2 linked regions of the Vreelandella piezotolerans genome follow. The protein of the gene in region 2 interacts with the protein of the main gene of each other region in a pairwise test. Links are inferred from orthologs where the notes say so. Each region holds a gene or a part of one and is shown on either strand. Other genes may lie near its edges.

What was found. The genes of interacting proteins can lie anywhere in the genome.
Region 1: the proteins of typA (region 2) and rlmKL interact in binary tests that used the Escherichia coli proteins (3 or more experiments, as listed by UniProt). The link is inferred for Vreelandella piezotolerans from one-to-one orthologs.

The regions. Positions count from the first base shown.
Region 1 is NZ_CP048602.1:1,173,612-1,176,607, reverse strand. It holds rlmKL (bifunctional 23S rRNA (guanine(2069)-N(7))-methyltransferase RlmK/23S rRNA (guanine(2445)-N(2))-methyltransferase RlmL), read right to left. Parts: upstream 2,620-2,996; coding sequence 382-2,619; downstream 1-381. Other genes in the region: GYM47_RS05425 (glutaredoxin family protein), read right to left, coding at 54-389; GYM47_RS05430 (hypothetical protein), read left to right, coding at 1-18. UniProt on the Escherichia coli protein: Specifically methylates the guanine in position 2445 (m2G2445) and the guanine in position 2069 (m7G2069) of 23S rRNA. Methylation occurs before assembly of 23S rRNA into 50S subunits.
Region 2 is NZ_CP048602.1:185,093-192,832, forward strand. Bases 3,371-6,302 are described here. They hold typA (translational GTPase TypA), read right to left. Parts: upstream 5,784-6,302; coding sequence 3,957-5,783; downstream 3,371-3,956. Other genes in these bases: GYM47_RS00835 (sodium-dependent transporter), read right to left, coding at 3,371-3,671; GYM47_RS00845 (biotin--[acetyl-CoA-carboxylase] ligase), read left to right, coding at 5,947-6,302. In the rest of the region: GYM47_RS00820 (branched-chain amino acid ABC transporter permease), read right to left, coding at 1-560; GYM47_RS00825 (ABC transporter ATP-binding protein), read right to left, coding at 577-1,305; GYM47_RS00830 (ABC transporter ATP-binding protein), read right to left, coding at 1,410-2,180; more of GYM47_RS00835, read right to left, coding at 2,235-3,370; more of GYM47_RS00845, read left to right, coding at 6,303-6,930; GYM47_RS00850 (type III pantothenate kinase), read left to right, coding at 6,927-7,740. UniProt on the Escherichia coli protein: A 50S ribosomal subunit assembly protein with GTPase and nucleotide-independent chaperone activity, required for 50S subunit assembly at low temperatures, may also play a role in translation.

The sequences.
Region 1 (2,996 bases), 990 kb from region 2 along the record:
CTTTTAGACGCGCTCTGACGCATCACCCTTTTAGACTGACTCTCCCCGCTTCATTAGCCTAAGAAGCGCCGCCCGTTGCGCTGATGGGCCCCCACGGGGGGCGCGTGTTCTGGCGGCGCGGTGAGTGCGGCCAGCGCCGTCTCATCCAGCCAGCCCCGCTCGCTCAACCAGTGGCTCAAACGCGCCACGTCGAAGCCGCGATCCAACTCGACCCCGTCGTCATCGACCAGCACCGGGATCCGCGTGCCGTAACGCTCCACTAGAGCGTCGTCGTCGCTGATCTCGATGTGGTGCAGCCTCACCTCTTGGTTGGCCAGGGTTGCCACCAGCACCTCCAATTGGGCGCATAGATGGCAGCCTAGCGTGGTGTAAATCGATAGTTCAATCATCGCCTTGCCCTTTATCGGCAAAGGGGGCGTGACGCAGCAAAAATACGTGATGCAAGTTGGTGCGCCGCTGAAAATCCGGATCGAAGGTGCGCGCAGTGATCTCCTCGACGGCGTAGCGCTCGCTCAGTGCTTCGTCGAGCTTGAAGCGGCGCTGATTGTTGGAGAACACCAGCGTACCGCCGGGGGCCAGGCGCGCCATGGCGAGCTCCACCAAGCGCGGGTGGTCGCGCTGCACATCGAGCGTGTCACGCATCTTTTTCGAATTCGAGAAGGTCGGCGGGTCCATGAAAATCAGATCGAACTGCGCGTTGGCGGTTTCCAGCCAGCGGAAGCAGTCATCCCGCACCACGCGGTGCAGCCTGGGCTCGAGCTGGTTGAGCGCAAAGTTGTCCCGGGCCCACTCCAGGTAGGTGTTGGACATGTCCACGCTAACGCTGTCGCTGGCCCCGCCTAGCGCGGCCTGCACGGTGGCCGTCGCGGTGTAACAGAACAGGTTGAGAAAGCGCTTGCCGCTGGCCATCTCGCCCAGCATTCGGCGTACCGGCCGGTGGTCCAGAAACAGACCGGTATCCAGGTAATCCCGCAGGTTGACCCATAGCCTTGCGCTGCCCTCCCGCACTTCAAAACGCTCGCCGCTGGCATCGCGCTTTTGGTACTGGGCCGCACCGGTTTGCCGCTCGCGGCGCTTGACGTAAATCTTGCTGGGATCGACCCCCAACGCCTCGGGCAGCACGTCCAGGGCATCAAACAGCCGTTTTTGTGCCTGAGAAGGGTTCACGGAACTCGGTGCCGCATACTCCTGAACGTGCACGCGGTCGCCGTAGCGATCCACTGCCAGCGCGTACTCTGGCATATCGGCATCGTAAAGGCGATAGCAGGTTTCACCACTCTGCTTCAGCCATTTTTTCAGACGTTTTTGATTTTTTGCCAGACGGTTGGCAAACATCTTTGCATTTTCCGACACCGTCGATGTTGTCGTACGGCTTGCCTGGGGCACTACGCCCGCGTCTGTCGGCTCACCGCTCTGCTTAGGCGCAGGGCGGGCGCTGGCAATCTCCATGAGCAGCAGCTTGGCATCCAGCGCGCCGTTTTTTAGCGCGTGCTGTTTATGAGCGCGCAGCCCAAGGCGGTGGCCGAGATCCGGATTACCGGTAAACAGCGCCAGCGTCCAGCCAGGAAACAGCGCCTTGGCTTTTTCACCGAGCTGAGCATAAAGCCGCACCAGTTCCGGCAGCTCGCCCAGGCGCTCGCCGTAGGGCGGGTTGGTGATCAATAGCCCCTGCTCGGCGGTCAGCGTCTCCGGCCGATGTAGTTGGGCGAGACTCTGGCCGTGGAGCGTGATCAGCGCAGGAATGCCCGCCCGCATGGCGTTAGATTTCGCGGCGGTCAGTGCTGCCGGGCTTTGATCAAAGCCTATCAGTTCGGTTTTGCAACGTTTGCGTCCAATCGAGGCGCGTGCTTCGGCTTCGCGTTTTAATTCACTCCACACAGCGTCTTGATGGCCTGCCCAGCCGTGAAAGCCAAACCGCTCGCGGTTCAAGTTAGGGGCTTGGTCAGATGCCATCAGCGCCGCTTCGATTAGCAGCGTTCCTGCCCCACATAGCGGATCGATCAATGGCTCGCCCGCTTTGGCCCGTTCCGTCCAGCCTGCGCGCACCAGCAGCGCTGCCGCCAAGTTCTCTTTGAGCGGCGCGTGCCCGACATCGCGGCGGTAGCCACGGCGGTGGAGACTATCACCGGAGAGATCGATTCCCAGGCTTAAGTTGGCCCGGTGCAGGTGGGCGTAAATGCGCAGGTCAGGCGCTTTGGTGTCCACGTTGGGCCGCTCTCGACCGCCTAACTGCAGCGCGTCCACCACACCATCTTTCACCGTCTGTGCGCCGAAGCGCGTGTGGCGAATATGGTCGCTGCGGCCATGAAAATCCACCGCCAAGGTCTTGCCGGGGGCAAGATGCTGGCTCCAGGCGATGCGTGCGACCACATTGCGTACCTGCTCGGCGGTCTCGACCAGAGACTCCCGCGCCAGTAGCAAAATCACACGGTTCGCTAGGCGAGACCATAAACAGACTCGGTAGGCCGTGGCTTGGTCGGCAGAAAAATAGACCCCCGCCACGGTGGTTTTACCCGGTTCGGCGCCCAGGGCCGTCAGTTCATCCGCCAGCAGGCCTTCGATGCCTTTGGGGCAGGTCGCTAGTAGGTTGAGAGGGGCAGTTTGGCTCAGCTCGGTCATGATGATCGCCGCGCGTCACCGCGCGATATTCCTGTATATGGCAAATGAATGTATGTCTTATGACAATTTGATGGTCGACAAGTGACCCCATCATGGTCTAACAATAAGAGGGTAGCTACTAAAAACGCATGCGTTGCTTGTCAGGGTCTTTATCGTGTCTGTTTCTAAACGCCGGTAACGATCCTTGGCTTGTCTGAGCTTGCCGCTTCTTCCGTTCAGCACGTGAGTGCTAGGCATTAGCGCTGAGGCAGCAGCTCACTCTTGAACTTGAAGTCACTTCTCGAAGTGGTGTTGGCAATCTGGGTAAAGCACGCCTATGGGCCTGTTATTACTACGTTGCCTTGTGACCTGCTTCTTATCAAAGGCTTTCATGCAAA
Region 2 (7,740 bases):
CCTAACCGTGAACGGTTGAGGAACAGGTGGAGCGCCATCACCGCAACGATGGTGATCACGAACAGATAGATCTGCGGTTCGGTGATCACGATCGGTGCCCGCGCGCCTTCGAACGGTAGCGCTAAACGAAAGATCTCTTTGCGGTCATCGACATACAGACTCTGTCCGCCGGTACCCGAGAACAAGCGAATCAAGCCCTGTAGCATCAGTGTGACCCCCAGCGAGCCAATCACCATGACGATGGGCTTTACGCCATGGGCGCGTAGCGGCTTATAGAAGGCCTTATCGATGCCGACGGCGAGTAGGGCGGTGAGTAGCATCGCCAGGGGCAGCATGATCAGCGCCGTGGGGACGCCAATGCTGGCGCCGACGGCAGGGAAAGCGGTGGTGAGCAGCAGCACCATGAAGGCACCGAAGGTCATCATGTCGGCATGGGCAAAGTGGGCAAAACGCATGATGCTGAAAATCAGCGTCACGCCAATCGCGCCAATGGCATAAATCGAGCCGGTGACGCTACCCGCAATCACCACGTTATTAATGAAAAAAGCCAGTTCGTTCACGCGTTTCTCCCCCGGGCTAGCCGCCCAAAAAGCTTTTGGCGACATCGGGGTCGGCCAGCAGAGCCGCCCCGGTATCCGTAAAGCGGTTCTGGCCTGCTGCCAGGACAAAGCCTTTATCGGCAATCGCCAAGGCCTGCTTGGCGTTCTGCTCGACCATCAAGATGCCCACACCTGCGGCGTTGATCTTCTTCACGCGATCAAAGATCTCATTCATATAGAGTGGCGATAATCCGGCCGTGGGCTCGTCTAGCAGCAGCAGGCTGGGCTCTGCCATCAGTGCACGACCCATGGCCACCATCTGGCGCTGGCCGCCGGAGAGCTCGCCCGCCGGCTGGTGGCGCTTCTCGACCAGCGGCGGGAAGAAGTCGTACACCTGTTCCAGCATGCGCTTGACGTTCTGCGGCTTCAGGTAGGCGCCCATCTCCAGGTTCTCTTTCACCGAGAGGCTGGGGAAGACGTTTTTCTCCTGGGGGACGAAGCCCATGCCTCGCTCCACGAGTTGGTTGGGCGGTAAATTGTGGATGGGTTGGCCGTTGAGCAGGATTTCGCCCTGGTTGACGTTCAGAAGCCCAAATACGGCTTTGAGCATGGTGGATTTTCCCGCGCCGTTGGGGCCGACGATGACGCCGACCTCGTCGGCATACAGGGTCATATCGACCCCGTTCAAAATATTCATACTGCCATAACCGCCGTGCACGTCGCGTGCTTCAAGCAGTGGCTGGGGTGATGCCTGTGTCGATGACATAAACGCGTCTCAGCAAGCGTCGCGCTGGGGTCTCCAGACGCGATCATGTTGTTGTAGCCGTGGGTGGGCTATTGGTCGTGACTGTGTGAAGCGTATTGCCGGGGTTAGGCGGCATCCGAGCCGAAGTAGGCCTCGATGACTGCCGGGTCGTTCTGTATCGCTTCGATGTGTCCTTCCACCATGACGCTGCCCTGGGCCAGTACGATGACCGGATCGCAGAGCCGCGAAATCATGTCCATGTCGTGCTCGATGACCAGGAAGGTGTAGCCCATCTCACGGTTGAGCCGCTCGATATTGCCCATTAAATCTCCCAGAAGCGTACGGTTCACCCCCGCGGCGATTTCATCGAGCAGGACGATCTTGGCATCGGTCATCATGGTGCGGCCAAGCTCCAGAAGCTTCTTCTGTCCGCCGGAGAGATTGCCCGCAAGTTCGTTGCGCACATGGTGCAGGCCGACGAAGTCGATGACCTCCAGCGCGCGGCGGCGCACCTCGGCCTCTTGCTCGCGCACCAGCGATGGCTTGAACCAAGTATTGAACAGATTTTCACCGGCCTGTCGGGGGGGCACCATCATCAAATTTTCCAGCGCGCTCATCTGGCTGAACTCGTGGGCAATTTGAAAGGTGCGTAGCAGTCCTTTGTGGAAACGCTGGTCGGCGCTCAAGGTGGTGATGTCTTCGCCATCGAGCAGGATCTGCCCGCTGTCCGGCGTCAGCGCCCCGGCGATCAGGTTGAAGAGCGTCGATTTACCGGCTCCGTTAGGGCCGATCATGCCGGTGATCGACCCTTTCTCGACTTGGATCGAACAGTCGTTGATGACGTGTAGCCCACCGAACGCTTTATTGACGTGTTGTACTTCGATAAGCGGTTGCATGGTGTCCTCGTAAGGCAGGCGGCCTCGTCACCGCCTGCAGCAGGGATATTGTTATCAAGGTTTAGAGTGGCGCAGACGCTGGGCAAGCGCAAAAGCCGCCACGATGAGCAGTGCGCCGAGCGTTGGAATCAGATACCCCTCGATGTGGGGTATCGTACGTAAAAAGACGAACGATACTGCCGCCGGCCCGACGAAACGCACTAAAAAGCGCCAGAAAGCGAACCAGGTGGCATTGGTGCCGAGCTCTTTCATGACTTCGCTCTGGGTCAGCGCCCAGCCGGCAAACAGGGCGATCAACAGGCCACCCAGCGGCATGAAGATATTGGTCAGCAGCTCGATGACATCGAAGGCGCTGCGTCCAAACAGCGTATGGAAAATCGTGCCTTCTGCCCAGACGTTGAAGCTGACCACCGTGAGTAGCCCCATGGCCCAAGCCGCAACGACCATGATGGTGACCGCCTGGGGACGCGTCATGTCGAAGCGCTCGACCAGGAACGCCGCGACCGGCTCGATCAGCGAAATGGAGGAGCTAATGGCGGCCCCCAATACTAGAATGAAGAACACACCACCGACCAAGGCGCCAAACGGCATCTCGGCAAAGGCCAGCGGCAGCGTCACGAACATCAGCCCGGGGCCCTGGCCGGTTTCCAGGCCCGCGCCGAACACCAGCGAGAAAATGGCCAGGCCCGCGACCATGGCAACGGCGGTATCGACGAACGCGACGGCAATGGCCGTCCGTGTGAGCGACGCGTCGCTGGACATATAAGCGCCGTAAGCCATGATCGCGCCCATACCGAGGCTTAGGGTAAAGAACGATTGACCCATGGCCTGCAGCCAGCCTTCCAGGCTGAGATCGCCAATGTTGAAGGTGAACAGGAAGCTCGCTGCCGCGCCCACATCGCCATTGATGATGCCGTAAATCAGCACCACGATCAGAATGACGAACAGCGCAGGCATCATGATGCGCAGGCCCGACTCTATGCCTTTATGAATACCCATCCCGACGATCAGCGAGGAACCCACGATGAATAGCGTGTGGTACAGCGTCATTAATCCGGGCGAGGCGAGCAGCGCATTGAAGCCCTCGCTGATGGTTTGAGCGTCTGCGCCAACCAGCGAACCGGTGAGCATCAGCCAGGTGTAGTGCAGCGCCCAGCCCGCGATCACCGAATAAAAGCTCAAAATCAAAAAAGCGGAGGCGGCGCCCAGCCAGCCTATCGACTCCCACGCCCGTGATGTGCGATGCGTTTTAGTCAAATGCCGCATACCCATGATGGGGCTTTGACGGCTGGTGCGCCCCAGCATGGTCTCGGCGATGAGGATAGGAATGCCCACGGCAAAAATGGTCAGCGCGTAAATCAGGATGAACGCGCCGCCCCCATTTTCACCGGTGAGGTAGGGAAAGCGCCAGAGGTTGCCGAGACCGACGGCAGAGCCCACCGCCGCCAATAAAAACGTGCCTTTGTGTGTCCAGACGTTATGACCGCTCATGTGAAGGAGTGTCCGTATAGGGGTGCCAGGATGGGGGTAAGTATCCAAACACTTGTATGAATTATGGCATGTCAGCACCCCGAGGGCGTGCTGAGAATAGCGCTACTTTGCGATAGAACGTCAGCGCTTTCCAGCGTACTAGCGTTTAGGGTGCGTTAACGAGCACGCTTGGCGATGAACCAAAACGCGCGGCTAGAGGGGCTGTCGTACGAAAAAGGTTGCTACGCTGAGAACTTACATAAAAAAGCCCGCGCGGTGGCGGGCTTTGTGTCGGCAGCGGTCAGCTTACTTTTTGCTGGAGCGCTTGCGCTCGTTCTCTTTGAGCAGTTTCTTACGTAGGCGGATAAAGCTCGGCGTTACTTCGACCAGTTCATCGGAATCGAGGAATTCGATGGCTTGCTCCAGAGTGAACTTCACTGGCGGGGTCAGTACGATGTTCTCGTCGTTGCCCGAGGCGCGCATGTTATCCAGCTTCTTACCTTTGGTGGGGTTGACCACCAGGTCGTTGGCACGGCTATGGATACCGATCAGCATACCTTCGTACACCTCGGTGCCGTGGTCGACGATCAGCTTGCCACGCTCTTGCAGCGTGTAAAGCGCGTAGGCCAGCGCTTTGCCGTCGACCATGGAGACCATGACGCCATTACGACGCTCGATGGCGGCGTCGGGCTTTAGCGGGCCGTAGTGGTCAAAGCGGCTGGTTAGAATGCCGGTACCAGACGTCAGGGTCAGGAACTGGCCGCGGAAACCGATCAAACCACGGGCGGGAATGATGAAGTCCAGACGAACACGGCCTTTACCATCCGGGTTCATGTTGGTCATTTCGCCCTTGCGGTAGCCGAGCTCTTCCATGATCGAGCCTTGGTGCTGCTCTTCACAGTCGATGATGACTTCTTCGTAGGGCTCCTGCTTGACGCCGTCGATCTCTTTGATGATGACCTCCGGACGGCCAACGGCCAGCTCGAAGCCTTCACGGCGCATGGTTTCGATCAACACCGACAGGTGCAACTCGCCACGGCCAGAGACTTTGAACTTCTCGGGGGTTTCGCCCTGCTCGACGCGCAGTGCCACGTTGTGGATCAGTTCTTGATCCAGACGATCCTTGATATTGCGGCTGGTAACGAACTTGCCGTCTTTACCGGCAAACGGCGAGTCGTTGACCTGGAACGTCATGGAGACGGTCGGCTCATCGACGGTCAGCGGCGGCAGCGCTTCGACATTATTCACGTCGCACAGCGTGTCGGAGATCGCTAGATCTTCGATGCCGGTGATGCAGACGATATCGCCAGCGGTGGCTTCATCGGTCTGCACTCGCTCGAGGCCCATATGGGTCATCACCTGGCCGACCTTACCCTTACGGGTCTTGCCTTCTTTAGTGATCACGCTGATTTGCTGGTTCGGCTTGACGCTGCCGCGAGTGATGCGGCCCAGGCCGATGACGCCGACGTAGCTGTTGTAGTCCAGCGCTGAGATCTGCATCTGGAAGGGGCCGTCGACTTCGACCTTCGGCGGCTCGACGATGTCCACGATGGCTTGGAACATCGGGTCCATGTTGTCGGCCAGCTCTTCCGGATCCATGCCGGCAATACCGTTCAACGCCGAGCAGTAGATGATCGGGAAGTCGAGCTGCTCGTCGGTGGCGCCGAGGTTGTCGAATAGATCGAAAATTTGATCGATGACCCAGTCGGGGCGCGCGCCAGGACGGTCAATCTTGTTAACGACGACGATCGGCTTCAGGCCCTGGGAGAACGCTTTTTGGGTCACGAAGCGGGTCTGCGGCATCGGACCGTCAACGGCGTCGACCAGTAGCAGTACCGAGTCCACCATGGACATGACGCGCTCGACTTCACCACCGAAGTCGGCGTGCCCAGGCGTGTCGACGATATTGATGTGGTAACCCTTGCCATTACCATCCTGCCACTGAATAGCGGTGTTTTTGGCCAGGATGGTAATACCGCGCTCCTTTTCCTGGTCATTCGAGTCCATGATGCGCTCTTGGCCTTCGGCCTTACGGTCGAGCGTTCCGGACTGGCTTAACAGTTTGTCTACCAAGGTAGTTTTACCGTGGTCTACGTGGGCGATGATGGCAATGTTGCGAAGATTCTCGATCACGACGCGATCCTGCTGGAAAAATAGGGCGGCATTATAGGGTCTGGGGATGGTCTACTACCAGCGCTGTCTTAAACAAAGCAGCAAGTCAATAACCTAAACGCGGCAGTTTTCGCTGTTGTGACGCTTCCGTTAAGATAGGCGTTTTCCCAGTTGGGGCAAGCACATGACCATCGGTAACCTGATGCGTTTGTTAAGCGATGGCGAGGTTCATTCCGGTGAACAATTAGGCGAAGCGCTGGGCGTTTCCCGAGCCGCCGTGTGGAAACAACTAAAAAAATTAGAGGCGCTGGGTGTCGAGCTGGTGGCCGTCAAAGGGCGCGGCTACCGGCTCGCCTACCCGTTAGAACCGCTGGAGGGCGCCAAGATCGTCGAACGGCTGCCCGCCGATGCCCGCCATTTACTGACACGGCTATTCGTCGAGGATCAGCTGCCGTCCAGTAACGAATATCTGCGCGAACGCTTTTCGCAAGGGGCGGGGCATGGCGAGGTCTGCTTCGTCGAGCTGCAAACGGCTGGGCGTGGTCGCAGGGGGCGAGTGTGGTCGACTCCCTGGGGGCAGAGCCTAATGGTGTCGATGGGGTGGCGCTTCGAGTCCGGCATCAATGCGCTGGAGGGGCTTAGTCTGGCCGTCGGTGTGGTGGTCTCCCAAGTGCTCGAACGTTATGGTGTGTCGCCCAAGTTGAAGTGGCCCAACGATGTGCTGCTGGCCGAGCAGGGTGGTGAACTCGGTAAGCTGGCCGGTATTTTGATCGAGGTGACCGGCGACGCGGCTGGCCCCTGCGAAGTGGTCATCGGCATGGGCATGAATCTGTCATTGCCAGATAGCTTGCGCGCCACGATCGACCAGCCGGTGGCGGCGCTGTTCGATGCGCAGCCGGGCATTTCGCGTAATCAGCTAGCGGCAGACATGGTAGCAGGGCTTTTGAACATGCTGGCGGGGTTCGAAACCCGCGGGTTTGCTCCCTGGTTGAATGCCTGGAATCAGCGGCATGCCTACGCAGGCCTGCCCATCCGTGTGATTCAAGGCGAGCGTTCCAGCGATGCCGTCGCCGGGGATGTCGATGAAAGTGGTAACCTATGGGTTACTGAAAATGGTTACTCGCGACGCCTGGTCGGCGGTGAGATTAGCGTACGTAGGCGCCTATGATTTTGGATTTGGATATCGGCAACACGCTGTCGAAGTGGCGGCTCAAGGATGCCGAGAGCAGCGAGATCCGTTCGCGAGGCGCCGTGTGGACGCGAGAGGAGTGGCGTCCCGGGGCAGACATTCCCGATTTGGACGTCGTGGAAGCGGTACGTATCTCCAGCGTGGCCAGGACGGCCGTGCTTGAAGAGACCGTCGCGCTGCTGCGGCGCCAGGTGCGCCATGTGTACGTGGCTCGCTCGACGTCAGAGGCGCTCGGTGTCGTCAACGGCTACGAGGAGCCGGGGCGACTCGGCGTCGACCGCTGGATGGGGGCGCTGGCAGGCTACCAGCTGGCGGGGGGGTGCTGCGCGGTGGATTGCGGGAGTGCCATTACCATCGACTTCGTCTTACCGGGTGGTATGCATCTGGGTGGTTTTATCATCCCAGGACTGCGGCTGATGAAAGAGAGCCTGAAGCTGGGAACACGCAATGTCGCCATCGATCCGGAAAGCGAAGCCGATGCGCTACTAGAGCCGGGAAGGCGCACGGTGGATGCGGTGAACCATGGTATTTACATGGCCGCCGTTAGCGCCATCAACCGCATTTACAGTGAAGTATGCGATCAGCAGGGGGTGACACTACCGGTGCTGCTGACCGGCGGCGATGCCCGTGTGGTATCCCGCGGCGTGCAAGTGCCTCACGCGGTGTGGCCCGACATGGTCTATGGTGGGTTGGAGGCCTGCTATCCGCTCACGTTTGCCGAGCGTGCTGGAAAGATGTCGGGTGCGCCGCGAGTACCAGAGCCGGTATCATTAGAAAAAATTCGTGCAG